4 regions of the Leisingera thetidis genome follow, and region 4 is predicted to be linked to each of the others. Evidence: riboswitches for the same ligand, from Rfam matches in the RefSeq annotation. Region 4 holds a riboswitch; each other region holds the start of a gene.
The links. Region 4 has a riboswitch for cobalamin ahead of OKQ63_RS16280 (hypothetical protein). Riboswitches for the same ligand answer to the same signal wherever they lie in the genome.

Region 1 (4,185 bases), 2.0 Mb from region 4:
TTTGAAGCTGACGACGCCTGCAAAGATGCGGCCGTCGACCTCGGGCAGAACCACATGCATGGCCAGATCAGCCGGAGAGAGGCCGCGGCCGGCCTCGGCCCAGTCCTTCTTGCGGGCGGTGGAGAGGGCGATCTGAAAGACCGGACAGCCGGTGGCGGAGAGCGGCGAGGTGCTGCCGTCGGTGCCCTGCGCTGAAAACGCGGTGGCGTTGACGATGGCGGCCGGGGCCAGTTCCGGGAGCTTTGCGCGCAGCCAGTCTGCGGCGGCGGGCGTCTTGAGACTGGCGGCAAAAACGCCGTAAGCCGCGTAGCCGCGGCCCCGCAGTTCCGCGATCAGGGCATCGACCGGGGCGGTATCGGCAGCTGTGAGGTAGGAGCGGTAGAAACTCACCAGCACCAGCGGTTTGTCCTGTGCGGACAGGTCTGCCAGAACGCCCTTGGATGGGTCGTAGAAGCCATGCTCGGGCATGGACTTGAGGCCAAGCACCGGGCCTGCGTAAAGGCCGGCTGCCAGCGACAGCTGCGCCAGTGCAGCCTGCGCCGCAACCGCACCGCCTGCATCGCAGAGCGCCTGCAGCCGGCGCAGGGTGGAAACGGGCAGGGTGGACAGCTCATCAAGCCGCGCGTCCTCGCGCCCGTCGGCGGGGAGGATGGCCAGTGCAATGCCCTTGCGGCGGGCCAGATCCTGCAGGGTGGCCAGGCCGTAGGACCAATAGCTTTCACCGCCGATCAGGCGGACGAGGATGCCCTTGGCGCCCTCCAGCGTCTGTTCCGCGTAGACGTCGACCGACAGCGGGTGCTTCAGCGCCACCAGATTGGCGAGGCGCAGGGAGGGCAGCTTGCCGTCCGCGCGGTGCCAGCCCGCCGCGAAGGCGCCGAGGTCGCTGTCGGAGAAGGACAGCACCACAAGGTCCGCAGGCGTCTGCCCGAGGTCCTGCGGGGTGTCGGTCTCGTCAAGGCCGTGGCTTTCGCGGAAGACGACGTGCATGGGTCAGGCCCTTTCGGAAAGAAGAGCAGAGGGCAGCGCCCGGCCTCGGGAGGAAGCGAAGCGCCCTCCCGTCAAACCAAAGGTTTGCCCCTGGCAAAACGGGGAGGTCGGGCGCTGCCCGGCGTTGCCGCCGGGCGAAACGTTTGAAGTTTCGCTTTGGCGCATCTGCTTACGCCCCCAGCTCGGCGCGGATGGCCTGTTCGTCGATGTTGTCATGCTCGGCGATGACCACCAGGGCGGTCTTGCGCGGCTGCGCGCCCCAGGGCTGGTCGTACTGGGCGCGCAAACGCTCGCCCACGGCCTGAACCAGCATCCGCATCGGCTTTCCTTCCACCGCGACATAGCCTTTGACGCGCAGGATATTGCGTTCGCGGGCGAGTTTCACGATGGCATTCTGCAGCGCTTCCGGGTCGGAGACTTCGCCCAATTCGACAACGATGCTTTCAAAATCGTCATGCTCGTGGTCGTGGTGGCCGTCGTGGTGGCTGGGGCGGGCGTCGAGATCGTCCTCAGCCGCCGCGCCGAGGCCCAGGATGATGCGCGGGTCGATGACGCCTTCGCTCATCGGCAGGATCGGCAGCTTGCGCGGCGCCTCGGCTTCGATCACGGCGCGGGCCTTCTCGACGCCTTCGTCGCCGGCCAGGTCGGCCTTGGACAGCAGCACGATGTCGGCGCAGGAGATCTGGTCCTCGAATACCTCGCTGAGCGGGGTTTCGTGGTCGATGCTGTCATCCGCTTCGCGCTGGGCCTGCACGGCGTCGAGATCGGGGGCAAACTGGCCCTTGGCGACCGCTTCAGCGTCCGCCAGCGCGATCACGCCGTCGACGGTGATGCGGGAGCGGATCGCGGGCCAGTCAAAGGCCTTGAGCAGCGGCTTGGGCAGGGCCAGGCCGGAGGTTTCGATCACGATGTGATCGGGCTTTTCCGGCAGCGCCATCAATTGCTCGATGGTGGGGATGAAGTCATCCGCCACTGTGCAGCAGATGCAGCCGTTGGCCAGCTCCATGATGTTCTCCGCCGGGCAGTTGTCGTCGGCACAGGATTTAAGGATGTCGCCGTCGACTCCGGCAGTGCCGAACTCGTTCACCACCACCGCCAGGCGCTTGCCCTGGGGATTCTGCATCAGGTGGCGGATCAGCGTGGTTTTCCCTGCGCCAAGGAAGCCGGTGATGACGGTGACGGGGATCTTGTTGAGGTCGCTCATGATTACTCCTCGGAGAAGAACTTGGCCGGCGGGATGCGGGCAACGGATTGCTTGCGGAAGGTCTGCGGCCGCTCGCGCCAGGGCACGAGGCCGTCGGCGGTGGCGGCATAGGCTGCAGCGCCTTCCAGGATTTCGGGAACATGCTGGTCCGGGTCGAGGTCGCCGTAGACATAAGTCCAGCGCTCCGCGCCGCCGACCAGTGCAACGGCACAGCCGCGTTTGCAGGAGGACAGGCATTCAACACCGCGCAAGGCGACGCCTGCGGGCATTCCGGCCTCTTCCAGCGCGGCGTGCAGGACAGCGCCCGGACGGGCAGCCTCGGGATCGGCGCCGTCGCGGCGGCAGGTGAGGCATACGGTCAGCGTGACCGGTCCCGGGGTGCTGGCGGGGGTAACCGCCTGATCGTCAGCCATCGGCGCGTCTCCTGTCGCGGCAGGGCGTGCGGGATGGCCGAAAAGGGGCGGCAGCGTGCCAGCCCCTCAACCGGTCGCGGAACACCCCGCCCGCCCGTTGATCTCTCACACGCTGGCAGGTCTCCCGGCTTGCGGATGCCAAGGCCAGCGCCTTGCCGGCCATCCTGCCTTCCCGGGGTCTCTCCCAGTGGCATGGCGGCCTCATCCGGTCACGGTCGCGGGGGCGGCTGTGCTTGAGCACCCATCGGATATGGGGGCCTTCACATTCCCTCTTCGCCTGCATTTGCAGGAACCAGCGAAACCCCCTTGCGCTATCGTGCCCTTCTTTGTCAAGACATGGGGTCAAACAGCTGGAGAGCCCTTATGAGCGAAAAGCCCGAAACCGGCATTTCGGAAGCGGAAGCCGCCCGCCACGCGTCGAAGATGGCCAAGAAGAAAGCCGCCCGCGACCGGATGATGAAGACGAAGGAAGGCGAGAAGGGCCTGATCATCGTCCACACCGGGCCGGGCAAGGGGAAATCCTCGTCCGGGTTCGGCATGATCATGCGCTGCATCGCGCACGGGATGCCGTCCGCCGTGGTGCAGTTCATCAAGGGCGCCTGGCAGACCGGCGAGCGCACGCTGATCGAGGAGAACTTCAGCGATCTGTGCCAGTTCTATGCGATGGGCGAAGGCTTTACCTGGGAGACGCAGGACAAGGCGCGTGACATTGCCGCCGCCCAGAAAGGCTGGGAAAAGGCCAAGGAGATGATCCTGGACGAGCGCAACACCATGGTGCTGCTGGACGAGATCAACATCGCGCTGCGCTATGAGTATCTGGATCTCGAGGAGGTGCTGGAGTTCCTGGTGGAGCAGAAGCCGCCGATGACCCATGTGGTGCTGACCGGCCGCAACGCCAAGGAAGAGCTGATCGAGATCGCCGATCTGGTGACAGAGATGGGCCAGATCAAGCATCCGTTCCGCGCCGGAGTAAAGGCGCAGAAGGGCGTCGAGTTTTAAAGCTGAGGGCGAAGCCTGCCTGGGTAGGCGCAAAAGCGCCTGCCGGGGGCAGGCAGGCGCCGCCCGGCGGTGCCGCCGGGCAGCTCATCATTTATGCGGCGAGCTGTGCGGCCTTGCCTTGAATGTAGGCATCCACCGCTGCGCGCTGGGCCTCATCCAGTCGCAGGCCCAGCTTGGTGCGCCGCCACAGGTAGTCATCGCCCGCGCGCACCCATTCGCGGGCAATGGCCCAGTCAAGCTCCTGCGCGGTGATGGTCGCGCCAAAGTCCTGCCCCAGATCAGCGGCGGTTTTGGCATCGCCCAGCACCTCCCAGGCCTCGGTGCCATAGGCGCGGATCATCCGGCCCGCCCAATAGGGCGTCAGGAACGGGTAGTCCGCAGCCAGTCTGGTCTTCAACGTTTCCACATCCGCCACCGCGAAATCGCCGCCGGGCAGGGCGACGCCTGCGGTCCAGTCGCCGGGCAGCTGCGGGAATACCTCGCCAATCTTGGCCAGTGCCGCCTCGGCCAGTTTGCGGTAGGTGGTGATCTTGCCGCCAAAGACGTTGAGCAAAGGCGCCTGCGCCTGATCCAGCGTCAGCA
Region 2 (4,185 bases), 2.0 Mb from region 4:
CGGATTTCCCCTTGCCTCGCCCGTTTTTGCGCCCTAAACCGCTGGTCGGACCGGGGAGGTGGCAGAGTGGTCGAATGCGGCGGTCTTGAAAACCGTTGAACGTGAGAGCGTTCCCAGGGTTCGAATCCCTGTCTCCCCGCCACTCACTCAGCCGGCCTCAGAACCGCCGTCTGCTGGATGGCCCGCGTTTCCGCCCTTGCGCAGCAGGTAGATATCCATGATCCAGCCATGCGCGGCCCGCGCCTTGGCCCGGGCTTCGATGATCTGCTCGGCGGCCTCGGACAGCGGTCCCGCAACGGAAATCTGGTTTTCCATGCCGGCATAGGCGGTCCAGAAGATCTCTACCCCAGCCGGATCGATGGACTGAAACGAGCATTCCCCGTCCAGCATGATCACCAGCGTATCGGCACTGTCCGGCCAGCCGTCTTCACGCAGGCGCCGTCCTGTGGTGATGGTGAACGGCGCGCCGATTTCATTGACCGGGATCGCATGCGCCGCGGTCAGCGCCTGAATCGAGGTGATGCCGGGAATGACCGTCAGCTTGATCTCCGCCAGTTTCTTCAGCCGCTCGGCGATCCGCATGGTGCTGTCGTAGAGCGAGGGATCGCCCCAGACCAGGAACCCGGCCTTGCCGCCCGCGGGCAGGTGTGCGGTGATGTTCTGCCACCAGATCTCCGCGATGGCGTCGTGCCAGTCGTCGACCCGCTGGCGGTAGCTTTTGGTGGCCTCATCCCGCACCGGCAGGGCGAATTCGACGATCTTCGGGCCATCGCCCTTGATCGTCCGGTCGCAGATCGCGCGCCTGAGGCCCGCCAGGTCGTCCTTGCCCGCGCCCTTGTTGGGGATCAGGATCAAATCCTGCGCGTTCAGCGCGTCGATCGCCTGCAGTGTCATGTGCTGCGGGTTGCCGGTGCCGATGCCGATCAGGGAAAGCTCAATCATGACGGGGCCTTTCACGTGAAAACACGGCCCCCTATGGGGCCGCGCTGAGGGTCTTGCAAGTGTGCAGTTGCGGTCAGGAGCCTCCGCCGTCCGCGGGAGCGGTGGTCTTGGCTTCGACCGGTTCGCCCGCGACCATCAGCGGGCTGTGGCTGTTGGTGTTGAGCGAGACCTTCACCTCGGCCCCTTCGGGCAGCGATGGGATATGCATCCAGCCGGCATAAAGCCGGGCGAGTTTTTCACCGTTCACATAGATATGCGCATGGCCTTCGCCCGGCACATCCGCGGCGGAGGCGTTTTCGGGGGCAAACCGGAAGTTCTGCGGCAGCACTTGCAGGTTCCAGCCGGCCATCGGATCCTTGATCAGCTGAATCGCAACGCTGGGCGCATCGCTGCCCGCGGGCAGGTCGACAGCAGTGGAGTGATCATGGGCCATGGCCTCGGCATGAGTGCCGCCGTGATGGGCCGGGTCGCCGTGGTCGTGGCCGTCAAAGGTGACGCCATTGCCGGCGGCAATCACAAAACCGGCGCCGCCGCCAAAGATCAGGCCGATCGCGAAGAGAGCGAGAGAGCGGGACATCTTGTCATCCTCGGAAAAGAAAACCCCCGCCGGACAGAGCCGGCGGGGAGCAATGCGGAGCGGGATCAGGCTGCCGCGGCTTCGCGCTTGCCTTCGGCCTGCCAGAAGTAGCCGGCAAAGCTGCCCAGCAGCACCCAGGCGGCCATGCCGATGCCGAATGCACGGGCGGCAAACAGCGCGCCGATCTCGGTCGGAACCGGGCCCGAGAACGTTTCCGGCTCAGGTGCGCCGACGATATGCGGGGCCATCAGCAGGAGCGCCGCGACCAGGTAGCTGACCAGATTGCCGCCAAAGGCAATCAGCCACATGGCAACACCGGCCGCTGCGACGGTGACGGTCCACCAGACCTGGCGCACGCCGACGTCTGCGGCCGCGACACCCGGCACTTCCGGCGCCAGCGACAGGCCGGGCGCGAAGTGGAAGGTGATGAACCCCGCCAATCCCCACAGAAGGCCTGTGCGGGCATTGATCACATGCCCCTGGCGCTCGGCCACGGACATCAGCGCCGCCATCACCAGCGCATACCCGGTATAGGTCAGCATGGTGAAGATGATGCTGAGACCGTCGCGCATGGGCTCGGCGAACAGGCCGGGCAGATCGGGGTGGGCAGTTACGGGGGCAGCGCCGAAATGCACCAGCTCGCCGCCCTCGTAGAGTTCGGCGTGGAGCAGCACGGGCTGCACGAAATACAGCTGCAGCAGGGCGGTAATCAGCCCTGCTGCAGCGCCAGCGAACAGGCCGCTGGTCAGAATGCGACTGAACATGGCCTTAGTGGCAGGGGAAGCCGGTTGCGTGGCGCACGTCATGAGCGGCGTCATGCAGGGCGGATGCCTGCACATGGCCGGTCAGCGTGATGATCCCCAGGCCCAGAACCACGGCAAACAGCGCCGGAATTACAGTGGTGCCGGCGGCAGAAGCCTTAAGCGTCTTGGTCGTCATTGTCGTCCTCCTTGCCGTCACACCCGACGGCGTAAGTTTGCGTTCCCATACGGCCGGTCTCCTGACTCGCGGGTCGCTGCTGCCTTCCTCCTTCCCGGCGTCTTGCGCGCCAGTGGATAGTGGAAGGCCGCTCGCCGCTCACAGTCGCGGGGGCGGTTGAGGCTTCGGTGCCGCGATTTGGTCCACCGTCCTCATTCCCGTTTCAGTCCCAGTGCTTAGGCACTATCAGACACCATATCGGAGTGTTGTGCCCCGCGCGGGAGCGTCCGGTCAAGGAAGAAACCGCCAAGTTCCGGTCCTTCCGCGTCATGACCGGCGGGAAATCCCGCTGCTGGCGGATCAGGACAGACCGGCCGGTATCCGGGCGATCGCCTTGAACCGCAGCCCCCCCAGGGGACGGGCATCGGCGAAATTGCCGTCCGGGCTTTCGTGATACATCTGCAGGAAGGTCAGCAGGTCCGGCAGGTCCGCGGCGCTGATCTCCCCGAACAGATAGGCGGTCTTGCCGGTTTGGCGCACCGCCAGCGTCTGCGGCCGGGTGCAGCCGGACATGCAGTCCGCCTGTTGCAGCCGGGCGTCCACCCCTGCCGCCTCCAGCGCCGCCGAAACCTGCCCGGGCAGGGCAGGGTCGGCGCCGCGGCAGGTGCGGCAGAGGGTGAGGGTGAGGGTGGGCAGGCTCATTCCGGCTCGGCCAGCGGCCCGTAGAGGATGAGCACAGGCGCCGTGGTCTCCATCTGCCGCAGCAGGGCGGGCAGCTCGCCGACGGTGTGCCGGTGCAGCGATTGTTCGGGTGTCGAGACGCCGAGCGCCACCAGCGCGGGGGTGGTTTCAGGCAGGCCGGCCTCCATCAGCTTTTCCGACAGGTCGGCAAAGGTGCGTTTGCCCATGTAGACCACGGTGGTGGCCTCGCCGTCCGCCAGCGCCGCCATGTTGAGGTCGTCCGGCAGCCCGCCGGTCACGTCATGGCCGGTGATGAACTGCAGCCGCCGCGCCGTCTGGCGCCGGGTGAGCGGGATGTTGGCCGCCGCCGCTGCTGCCGAGGCCGCGGTGACGCCCGGCACGATTTCAAACCCGATGCCGGCTTCGCGCAGGGCAGTGATTTCTTCCTCCAGACGGCCGAAAACGCCGGAATCGCCGGATTTCAGCCGCACCACGCTGAGGCCGGAAGACGCGTAATCGACCAGCAGCTGGCTCACGTGGTCCTGCTTGGGCGAGGGGCGCCCGGCGCGCTTGCCGACGCCGACCAGATCCGCATCGGCGCGGGCGTGGCTCAGGATCGGGCCGGAGGACAGATCATCGAAAAGGATCGCATCCGCCGCCTCCAGCCGCTTGACCGCCTTGACGGTCAAGAGTTCCGGGTCGCCGGGGCCGGAAGAGACAAAGCTGACGAAACCGCTCATGCGCGCTCTCCGGTGATCAGGTGGAAGAAGGTGCCGGTGACATTGCCTTTGATGGAGCCGGTCTCGGGCACCGGGCCGCCGTCGGCATCCATGACATTGGCCAGCGGTGCGTCGGGTTCTTCGAGGATGGTGGAATAATGGAACTCATGCCCGCGCAGGGCGGTGCCCGCAGCGAAACCGGGCATACCGGCCTGCAGCACCGCGCGGCGGTAGCCGAGGTGGAACTTGCGCTTCTCGTAAGAGGTCACAAGGCCCAGCAGCCCGAGCATCCGGTGGCGGTTGCCGTCCTTGTCGATCAGCGCCTCGCCCAGGGCCATGTAGCCGCCG
Region 3 (4,185 bases), 620 kb from region 4:
ATAACGCCGTGATCCCGCGGATCGGGGCATCGGTCACCTTCTACGGCACCGCGGTGCTGCGCCAGTTCGAAATGATGGGGGTCTACCCGCTGAATGAAAGCGTCGCCATCGGGCGGTCGCGGGACAAGCTGCGCTCGATGCAGCTGTTGTCCCGCGATGGCGTCGGGCTGCCGGTCACCACCTTCGCGCACGACCCCAAGCAGACCGAAGAGGTGCTCAAACTCGCCGGCGGCGCGCCGATTGTGATCAAGCTGCTGGAAGGCACGCAGGGCATCGGCGTGGTGCTGGCCGATACCGACCGTTCGGCAAAATCGGTGGTCGAGGCGTTCCGCGGCGCCGGGGTCAACATCCTGCTGCAGGAATTCATCAAGGAATCCGGCGGCACCGATATCCGGGCGATTGTCATCGGCGGCAAGGTGGTTGCCGCGATGAAGCGCACCGGGGCCGAAGGCGATTTCCGCTCCAACCTGCACCGCGGCGGGTCGGCCCAGATTGTCAAGCTGACGCCGGAGGAGCGCGCCACCGCCGTCCGCGCGGCCAAGACCATGGGGCTGAACGCCTGCGGCGTCGACATGCTGCGGGCCAATCACGGCGCGGTGGTCATGGAGGTCAACTCGTCCCCCGGCCTGGAAGGGGTGGAAAACGCCACCGGCCTGGATATCGCCGGCAAGATGATCGAATTCCTGGAAAAACATGCCAAGACCGGGGCCACCAAAACCAAGGGCAAAGGGTAACGGCATGAAGGCGCGTCCGCCCTTCACCATCGGCCACGCCGAGGTGGCGCCGGGATCCCGGCTTACCGTCGACCTTCCGGTCAGTGTCCTGTCCGATCACACGCCGGTCACCATGTCGGCGCATGTCGTGCATGGCCGTCGGGACGGGCCGGTGATTTTTGTCAGCGGCGGCGTGCATGGCAACGAAGTGATCGGTGTGGAAATCGTGCGCCGGCTGCTGCGGACGCCGAACCTGGCGGTGCTCAAGGGCACTCTGATCGCGGTGCCGATTGTCAACGCCTTCGGCTTCATCAGCAGGTCCCGCTATCTGCCTGACAGGCGGGATCTCAACCGGGTGTTTCCCGGCAGCGAGCATGGATCGCTGGCGTCGCGTCTGGCGCATTTGTTTATGACCGAAATTGTCGCCCGGTCGGATCTCGGGATCGATTTGCACTCGGCGGCGATCCATCGGACGAACTTTCCGCAGATCCGCATCCCGCCCGGCAACCCGCGCGCCCGGGACCTCGCCGGAGTCTTCGGCCCGCCCATCGTGATGCGGTCCGCTCTTCGCGAAGGTTCCCTGCGCAGCGCGGCCATGGAGATGGGCAAGGATGTCCTTCTGTATGAGGCGGGCGAGGGGCTGCGCTTTGACGAGTTGTCGGTCAGGGCCGGGCTGGCCGGCATCCTGCGGGTAATGCGGCACATGGGGATGCTGCCGGCCAAAGGCATTTCCAAACCCAAGACACCGCCGCAGTTCTGTTCTTCCAGCAAATGGCTGCGGGCGCCAATGGGCGGCCTCCTCAGAGTGTACAAAGCCGATGGCGGGCTGGTCCGGCAGGGGGAGCTGATGGGATCCGTTTCCGACCCCTTTGGGGAGGAGGACCAGGAAATCCTGGCGCCTTTCGACGGGCTTATAGTCGGCCGCGCGATGATGCCGGTGGTGAACGAGGGGGACGCCGTGTTCAATCTGGGCAGCATCCGTTCCTTTGAGAGGGCCGGGGACACGGTAGAGGACCTCAGCACGCAGCTGGAGGATGATCCGATGTTTGATGAAGATGAGATCATCTGAGGAAAATCAATATTTCTCCGGCGCAGAACTGCGCCCCGGACGGCAGCCGCGGCGGCTATGCAGCACCGGCATTTGACGCGGCGGCTCCAGCTGCGCCCGGGCGGCGTCCTTGCCGCGGCGCAGATGCGCTGTTTGCGGAGATTTCCCGGAGCAGCATAACTTTTTCTTGCCGCAGCGGAATTGATGCGCTACCCGCGCTCTACCGGTCCCGCAAGGGCTAAGAGGGAATCCGCGGTGCTTTCGGGCGCCAAACGGAACTGCCCCCGCAACTGTAGGCGGCGAGAGCTGTCCCATCGTGTCACTGGCCCGCAACGGTCTGGGAAGACGGGACAGACAGTGACCCGCCAGTCAGGAGACCTGCCGGCAAAACCGAAACACACCGGGCGGGGTTGTCCGGGGAGGTTGCCGATGAAAACGTGCCACCGCTGCCGGACCCGGCTCGGCTGCACAGGCGGAAGGCCCCGGTTGTCCGCCTCGCCTCACCGGTCAATGCCCTTTCACCCGTTCTCCGGTCATTGACACATGGAGATCGAAAGTCATGTTCCTGCGTTCCGGCCTGATCGGCCTGTCCTTCACTCTCGCGGCCCAGGCTGCGGCTGCCGGCGAAAGCTTTCCGCTGACCATCGAAAACTGCGGCCAGTCCGTCACCTTCGAGGCGCCTGCGGCGTCCTCCGTGACGGTTGGCCAGGCTGCCACAGAAGTGCTCTATGCGCTGGGGCTGGGCGACAAGGTGCTGGGCACCTCGGTCTGGTTCAACGACGTGCTGCCGGAATATGCAGACGTGAACGCCAAGGTCGAACGGCTGGCCGACAACGACCCGAGCTTTGAAAGCGTGGTGGCCAAGCGCCCCGGCCTGGTGGCGGCGCAATACGAATGGCACGTCGGACCCGAAGGCATCGTTGCCAAGCGCGAGCAGTTCCATGACCTCGGCATCCCGACCTATGTGATGCCCGCCGATTGCGTCGGCAAGGACAACACCACCGGCGGCGACGGCACCCGCACGCAGATGTTCACCACCGGCAGCCTCTATCAGGGCATCGAGGAACTGGCAGCGATCTTCGGCGAAGCGGAAAAGGGCGCCGAACTGGTGGCCGGCTACAAGGCGCGCGAAGCCGCGGCTGTTGCCAAGGCGCAGGAGGTTGCGCTGGAGGATGCCTCTGCCGTGTTCTGGTTTTCGTCGCCCGAACTGGAGAGTGACCCGTTTGTGGCCGGCCAAAAAGGCGCGCCCGGCTACATGATGCAGCAGCTGGGCCTGCGCAATGTGATCGAAACGGACGAGGAATGGCCCACCGTCGGCTGGGAAACCATCGCCAGGGCCAACCCGACGGTGATCGTGATTGCCCGCATGGACCGCCGCCGCTTTGCCGCAGATGACCACGAGAAAAAGCTGGAGTTCCTGCGCACCGACCCGGTCGCCAGCCAGATGGATGCTGTGAAGAACGGCCGCATCGTGGTGATGGACGCCCAGGCGATGGATGCCACCATTCGGGCGATTCCGGCGCTGGAGGATCTGGCCGCTGAACTCAGCGCGATCGGCGCCGGCGAATGAGCGCGGCCGCCGCAGTTGCATGGCAGGGCGTCAGGGGCGTCTGTCTGGCCCTGCCGGTGTTGGCTGCGGCGGTTCTGGCGGGCGCAATGATCGGGGAAACCGCGCTTGCGCCTGACCTTGTCCTGTCGGTTCTGGCCAACAAACTGGCCGGAGCGGGGCTGCCGGTGGACCCGGTGGACCAGGGCATCATCTGGAGCTACCGGCTGCCGCGGGCACTGGTGGCGGGGGCCTGCGGTGCGGCGCTGGCGGTGACCGGGGTGGTGCTGCAGGCCCTGCTGCGCAATGCGCTGGCCGATCCTTACATTCTTGGAATTTCGGCCGGCGCCTCCACCGGGGCGGTGGCTGTCACCATTGCCGGGCTTGGCGGCGGGGCTCTGTCGCTGTCTTTTGGCGCCTTCAACGGGGCGCTGCTGGCCTTCGGCTTTGTCGCTTTGCTGGCGCGCGCCGCCGGGGCAGGGGGCAGCCGGGCGGCGGCGGCGCAGATCGTGCTGGCGGGCATCGCCGGCTCGCAGCTGTTCAACGCGCTGACCGCCTTCATCATCGCCAAGTCCGCCAATGCCGATCAGGCCCGCGGCATCATGTTCTGGCTGATGGGCAACCTCAGCGGCGTGCGCTGGCCGGACGTGTGGCTGGCGGTGCCGCTGGCGCTGGCGGGCTGGGTGATCTGCCGGTTCCATGCGCGGGCGCTGGATGCCTTCACCTTCGGCACCGATTCCGCCGCGGCGCTGGGCATCCCGGTGCGGCGGGTGCAGGTGGTGCTGATCTTTGCCACCGCGCTGATGACCGCGGTGATGGTATCGATCGTCGGCTCGATCGGCTTTGTCGGCCTGGTGATCCCCCACGCGGCGCGCTTT
Region 4 (4,185 bases):
CTCCATGATCGCCACGCAATGCTCGCACTGGCCGCAAGGATCGGTGGTCGGGCCGCCCTGGCCATCGGCGCCGACGCAGTTCATGCCCTTGGCAATAATCCGCGCGGTGGTGGTCTTGCCGGTGCCGCGGATGCCGGTCATGATGAAGGCCTGCGCGATGCGGTCGGCGGCAAAGGCATTTTTCAGCGTCCGCACCATGGCGTCCTGGCCGACCAGATCGGCAAAGGTCTCGGGCCGGTACTTGCGGGCCAGAACCTGGTATTTGGAGGGGCCGGTGCCGCCGGGTGTGCCGCTGGGGATGTCGTTCATGATGTCTCGTGCCGGATTCGGGATGCGGAGCGCCCGCGTTCCGCGCAGGGTATTGAAGCGCGCCGCATTCGTCCACCGCAGAAGGCGGCAATCCTGAGGCCGCAAAAGGGCTTTGGGATTGCGCGGTTAGAAGCTAGTCTGCGCAGACGGGGAGATGCGGGGGCATGCAGGAACGCAGCGGCTGAGGAGGCGGTATGCGAACTGACGAAACCTCGAAGCCTGCCGCGCAGGACGGCGCGGCGCAGGCTGGCCTGATCATCCATGCGCTGTCGGCCGGCGGCGGCATTCTGGCGCTGTGCCGGCTGCCCGGCGGGGCGGGCGATTACCGGGGCGACCTGATCCAGATCTATCAGTGGAAACCGGGGCTGGTGCTCTCGATGACCACGGCCGAGGAGCATGACGCCGCGGGGGTGCCGCGGCTGGGGATCGATATTCAAAGCATGGCCTGCCGCTGGCTGCATCTGCCGGTGCCGGATTTCCAGGTGCCGCCGCCCGCGGTGGCGGCGAAATGGCCCGCCGCCAGCCAGTCGGCACGGCAGGCGCTGGGCGGCGGCGGCCGGGTGCTGGTGCATTGCCGTGGCGGCTGCGGGCGGTCGGGCATGGCGGTGCTGCGGCTGATGATCGAATGCGGCGAGGATCCGGCGCAAGCGCTGGCGCGGCTGCGGACGGTGCGGCCCTGCGCAGTGGAGACTGACGGGCAATTGCAGTGGGCCTGTGCGGCGCAGTAGGCAGGCCGGGCCGCCACGCAAGCCAGGAACGCAATCGCCCGGCTCTCAGAGCTTGCGTGATTTCGGTTTCACAGCGCCATCATCTGTTCCGCCTGCCGCGCTTCGGCGGTTTTCGGCAGCGCCTCCATCAGCGCGCAGGGGCGGGCGTCCAGTTTCGAGGCCGCAAAGCCGGTGCCGCCGCGGCTGAGGATGGCATCGGCAAAGCGGTCCAGCCCTTCGCGCGGGGCCTCTCCACCCACGCCGCAATACAGCCGGATCCGGTCATGGCTGGCGGCAAACTGCGCCGGGCAGGTGCGCGGGCAGCCGTCCAGCGCGGTGGTGCCGGTGATCTCGAAATCCTCCTGGGTCAGCGGTTTGGCCCTGGTCATCGCCTCGGCCAGCTTGGCGATCATCCGTTCCGCCGCAGGGCAGGGGCGCCCCAAATACTTGCAATCCGTTGCCGCATAGAAATGCGTCTGGTCCGTCCAAATCATATCTGCGCCCTCCGCGCGTGGCGCGGGGGTCTGGCGGACAAGAGACCGGATGAATGACGGAAAGCCTCCGCCGCAGCCATCAGACCCTGTCCGGACACCCCGCCCGGTTTCGAGTTTCACTTCCGATGGCAGGTCTCCTGACTTGCGGGTCGTCGCTTTCCCGATCCTTCCCGGCCTTTTTGCGGGCCAGTGGCTCTATCGGGGTCGCTCGCCGCTTACAGTTGCGGGGGCAGCCGCGGAATTGGCCTGCTTGCGTGCAGGCCGCACCGTGTTCCCTTTTCATCCCGGACACAAGATTCTGTGGCGCGGGAACCATCGCCACCAGCGGTAGCGGCTGGCGCCCCGAGTCGTCAATCGTTTTTCTGCAACTGCATTGGTGCGTGCATCTGCCGGTGCAGCCCCCGGATCACATCCGAGTCGCGCCGCACCCGCGCCAGCTGCCAGCCGCCCTGCAGCAGGACATAGAAGTTTTCGGCGGCGGCGCGGGCCGCGTCCTGCGGCAGGCCCAGGCGCTCGGCATGGCGGGCAGTGGCCGCGATCCAGCCCTCGAACAGCTCCGCGGCGTGCCGGTGAAAGGCCTCGTTTTCGGGTCCTGCGAACAGGGTGGCAGAGACCGGGCAGCCGCTCCATCTGCCTTGCTTGTCGAACAGCTTGGCCAGTTTGTAGCAGACCGTCTTGGCGCCTTCGGGAAAGCTAGGGGCCGGGTTGAAGGCGGCGTCGATCAGCTCCAGCATCTGATCCGAGGCCCAAGCCGCCGCGGCCAGCGCGAGGTCGGATTTGCCATTCGGGAAATGGTGGTAAAGCGAGCCCTTCGGCGCCGCGGCAGCGGCCAGCAGCTCTGCCAGGCCGGTGCCGGTATAGCCCTTGTCGCGGAACAGGCGGGCCGCGGCGCGGATCAGCCGGTCCCGGGTCGGAGGCAGGCTGTCCTGATGCGGGCTGGCTGTCGTCACGTCAGTCATGGCGGCAGCTTGACAGCATTGGACCAAATGGTCCAGTCAGGGATTAGACCGATTGGTCTAGGAGGCCGCCATGCTGGACAGACACGCAGAACATACCGCCGGTATCCGGGAGCAGGAGCTGCGCTTTGCCTCCGGGGACGGGGAGCTGGCCGGGCGGCTGTACCAGCCGGCCGGGACGGCAAAGGCGGCGGTGGTGCTGAACGGCGCAACCGGGGTGCCGCAGCGCTTTTACCGGCATTTCGCGCGCTGGCTGGCGGCAGAGCGGCAGATCGCCTGCCTGACCTATGACTACCGGGATTTCGGAGACTCGGCGCAGGGCCATCCGCGCCGCTCCAAGGTTACAATGGCCGAGTGGGCGCTGGTGGATCAGCCGGCCGCCCGGGCCGAGATGCGGCGGCACTGCGCGGGCGTGCCGTTGTGGGTGATCGGCCATTCGCTGGGGGCGATGCTGATGCCCCTGCAGGATGGTCTTGAGGACGTCGCCCGCATGATCGTGGTTGCGGGCGGCTTGGTGCATCACCACGATCATCCCTGGCCCTACCGAGCGCTGGCGCTGGCTTTCTGGTTCGGCCATGTGCCGCTGGCGGCCGGTGCCCTGGGCTATCTGCCCGGGCGCGCGGTGGGGTTCGGGGCCGATTTGCCCGCCGGGGTCTACTGGCAATGGCGGCGCTGGTGCACCACCCGGGGCAGCTACCTGCCGGACACCGGCCGCAGCCTGCCGCGCCCCCGCTGGGCCGAAAGCGGCATTCCGGTGGATCTGTTTGCGATCGCGGATGATGACGTTGTGCCGCCACCTGCCGTGTGGCGCCTGGGCGAGGTTTTCGGCGGGGTGCCGCAGCGGCGTACGGTGCTGGTGCCGAACCGGTCGGGCCTGCAGGCGATTGGCCATCTCGGCGCCTTTGCCCCGGCCAATGCCAGCCTGTGGCCCGGTCTGATTCCGCAGATCTGATGCGCAGCCGGTCAGGCGGTGCGGTTCAGCCGTTCCTCGGTGATCTTGGCATATTCCGCCAGCCGCAGCTTGAACCGGCGGGTAAGGTTGCTGCGCGCCAGTTTCAGCGATTGCACCAGCAGGCGGCCGGTCAGGGTCGTGGGCGACAGTGTCAGCTGCACCGACATGCGGGTCCGTTGCGGCGACAGCGCCAGCAATTCAACCTCCATCCGGCCGTCGATGCCGCTGCCGCCGCCGGTCAGGATCATTCCGGTGACCGGCGTGTAAGATGCCAGCGCCAGCCGGATGTCGCGCTGCTTGCCGCGGAAGCTGAAGGCCAGGTCCCACGCCAGGCCTTTTTCCGGACTGGCAGGATCGCCGATGCGCTGCAGCTCGATGCCGCGCCGCAAGGCGGAGCGCTCCAGCAGCTCGAAATCGCTGATCGCGCCGAACACACCGGCAATCGGGGCTTCGATATCTTCTTTGCTTAGAAATTCCATGCTCGCCTGCCTCAGTTGCGCCGCCTGGCTGCCACGCCTTTTGCGGCAATATGCGCTCTAGTCCAGCGTGTCCGCAAGCCAGTTCTTGAGCAGAAAATGGGCAATTGCCCCCTCGCGCGAGGGTTTCATCACCGGGTGGCCGCCTCCGAAGACGGTCATCATCTCCTCCCGGCTGACCCACAGCGCGTCTTCGATTTCATTCGGATCGATGCTGATTTCCCGGCTGAGAGCAATGCCTGCGCAGCCGAACATCAGCGACATCGGAAAGGCCCAGGGCTGGCTCGACAG

Region 1: another riboswitch for cobalamin. It lies ahead of OKQ63_RS04795 (DUF1636 domain-containing protein); the one in region 4 lies ahead of OKQ63_RS16280 (hypothetical protein).
Region 2: another riboswitch for cobalamin. It lies ahead of OKQ63_RS04725 (CbtB domain-containing protein); the one in region 4 lies ahead of OKQ63_RS16280 (hypothetical protein).
Region 3: another riboswitch for cobalamin. It lies ahead of OKQ63_RS13200 (ABC transporter substrate-binding protein); the one in region 4 lies ahead of OKQ63_RS16280 (hypothetical protein).

The regions. Positions count from the first base shown of each region.
Region 1 covers NZ_CP109787.1:1,015,549-1,019,733, forward strand. The annotation lists gene cobN (cobaltochelatase subunit CobN) at 1-987, opposite strand, end outside; gene cobW (cobalamin biosynthesis protein CobW) at 1,157-2,191, opposite strand; gene OKQ63_RS04795 (DUF1636 domain-containing protein) at 2,194-2,604, opposite strand; cobalamin riboswitch at 2,702-2,916, opposite strand; gene cobO (cob(I)yrinic acid a,c-diamide adenosyltransferase) at 2,968-3,603, shown strand; gene glpD (glycerol-3-phosphate dehydrogenase) at 3,695-4,185, opposite strand, start outside.
Region 2 covers NZ_CP109787.1:1,001,740-1,005,924, forward strand. The annotation lists tRNA gene OKQ63_RS04705 (tRNA-Ser) at 53-142, shown strand; gene cobF (precorrin-6A synthase (deacetylating)) at 148-942, opposite strand; gene OKQ63_RS04715 (hypothetical protein) at 1,016-1,519, opposite strand; gene OKQ63_RS04720 (CbtA family protein) at 1,585-2,283, opposite strand; gene OKQ63_RS04725 (CbtB domain-containing protein) at 2,288-2,458, opposite strand; cobalamin riboswitch at 2,493-2,710, opposite strand; gene OKQ63_RS04730 (DUF1636 domain-containing protein) at 2,798-3,139, opposite strand; gene cobA (uroporphyrinogen-III C-methyltransferase) at 3,136-3,858, opposite strand; gene OKQ63_RS04740 (cobyrinic acid a,c-diamide synthase CobB) at 3,855-4,185, opposite strand, start outside.
Region 3 covers NZ_CP109787.1:2,752,850-2,757,034, reverse strand. The annotation lists gene rimK (30S ribosomal protein S6--L-glutamate ligase) at 1-734, shown strand, start outside; gene OKQ63_RS13205 (succinylglutamate desuccinylase/aspartoacylase family protein) at 739-1,782, shown strand; cobalamin riboswitch at 1,970-2,161, shown strand; gene OKQ63_RS13200 (ABC transporter substrate-binding protein) at 2,321-3,331, shown strand; gene OKQ63_RS13195 (FecCD family ABC transporter permease) at 3,328-4,185, shown strand, end outside.
Region 4 covers NZ_CP109787.1:3,372,567-3,376,751, reverse strand. The annotation lists gene OKQ63_RS16290 (DNA polymerase III subunit gamma/tau) at 1-309, opposite strand, end outside; gene OKQ63_RS16285 (protein-tyrosine phosphatase family protein) at 504-1,037, shown strand; gene OKQ63_RS16280 (hypothetical protein) at 1,106-1,510, opposite strand; cobalamin riboswitch at 1,621-1,842, opposite strand; gene OKQ63_RS16275 (TetR/AcrR family transcriptional regulator) at 1,861-2,469, opposite strand; gene OKQ63_RS16270 (alpha/beta hydrolase family protein) at 2,540-3,418, shown strand; gene OKQ63_RS16265 (SRPBCC family protein) at 3,430-3,897, opposite strand; gene nudC (NAD(+) diphosphatase) at 3,955-4,185, opposite strand, start outside.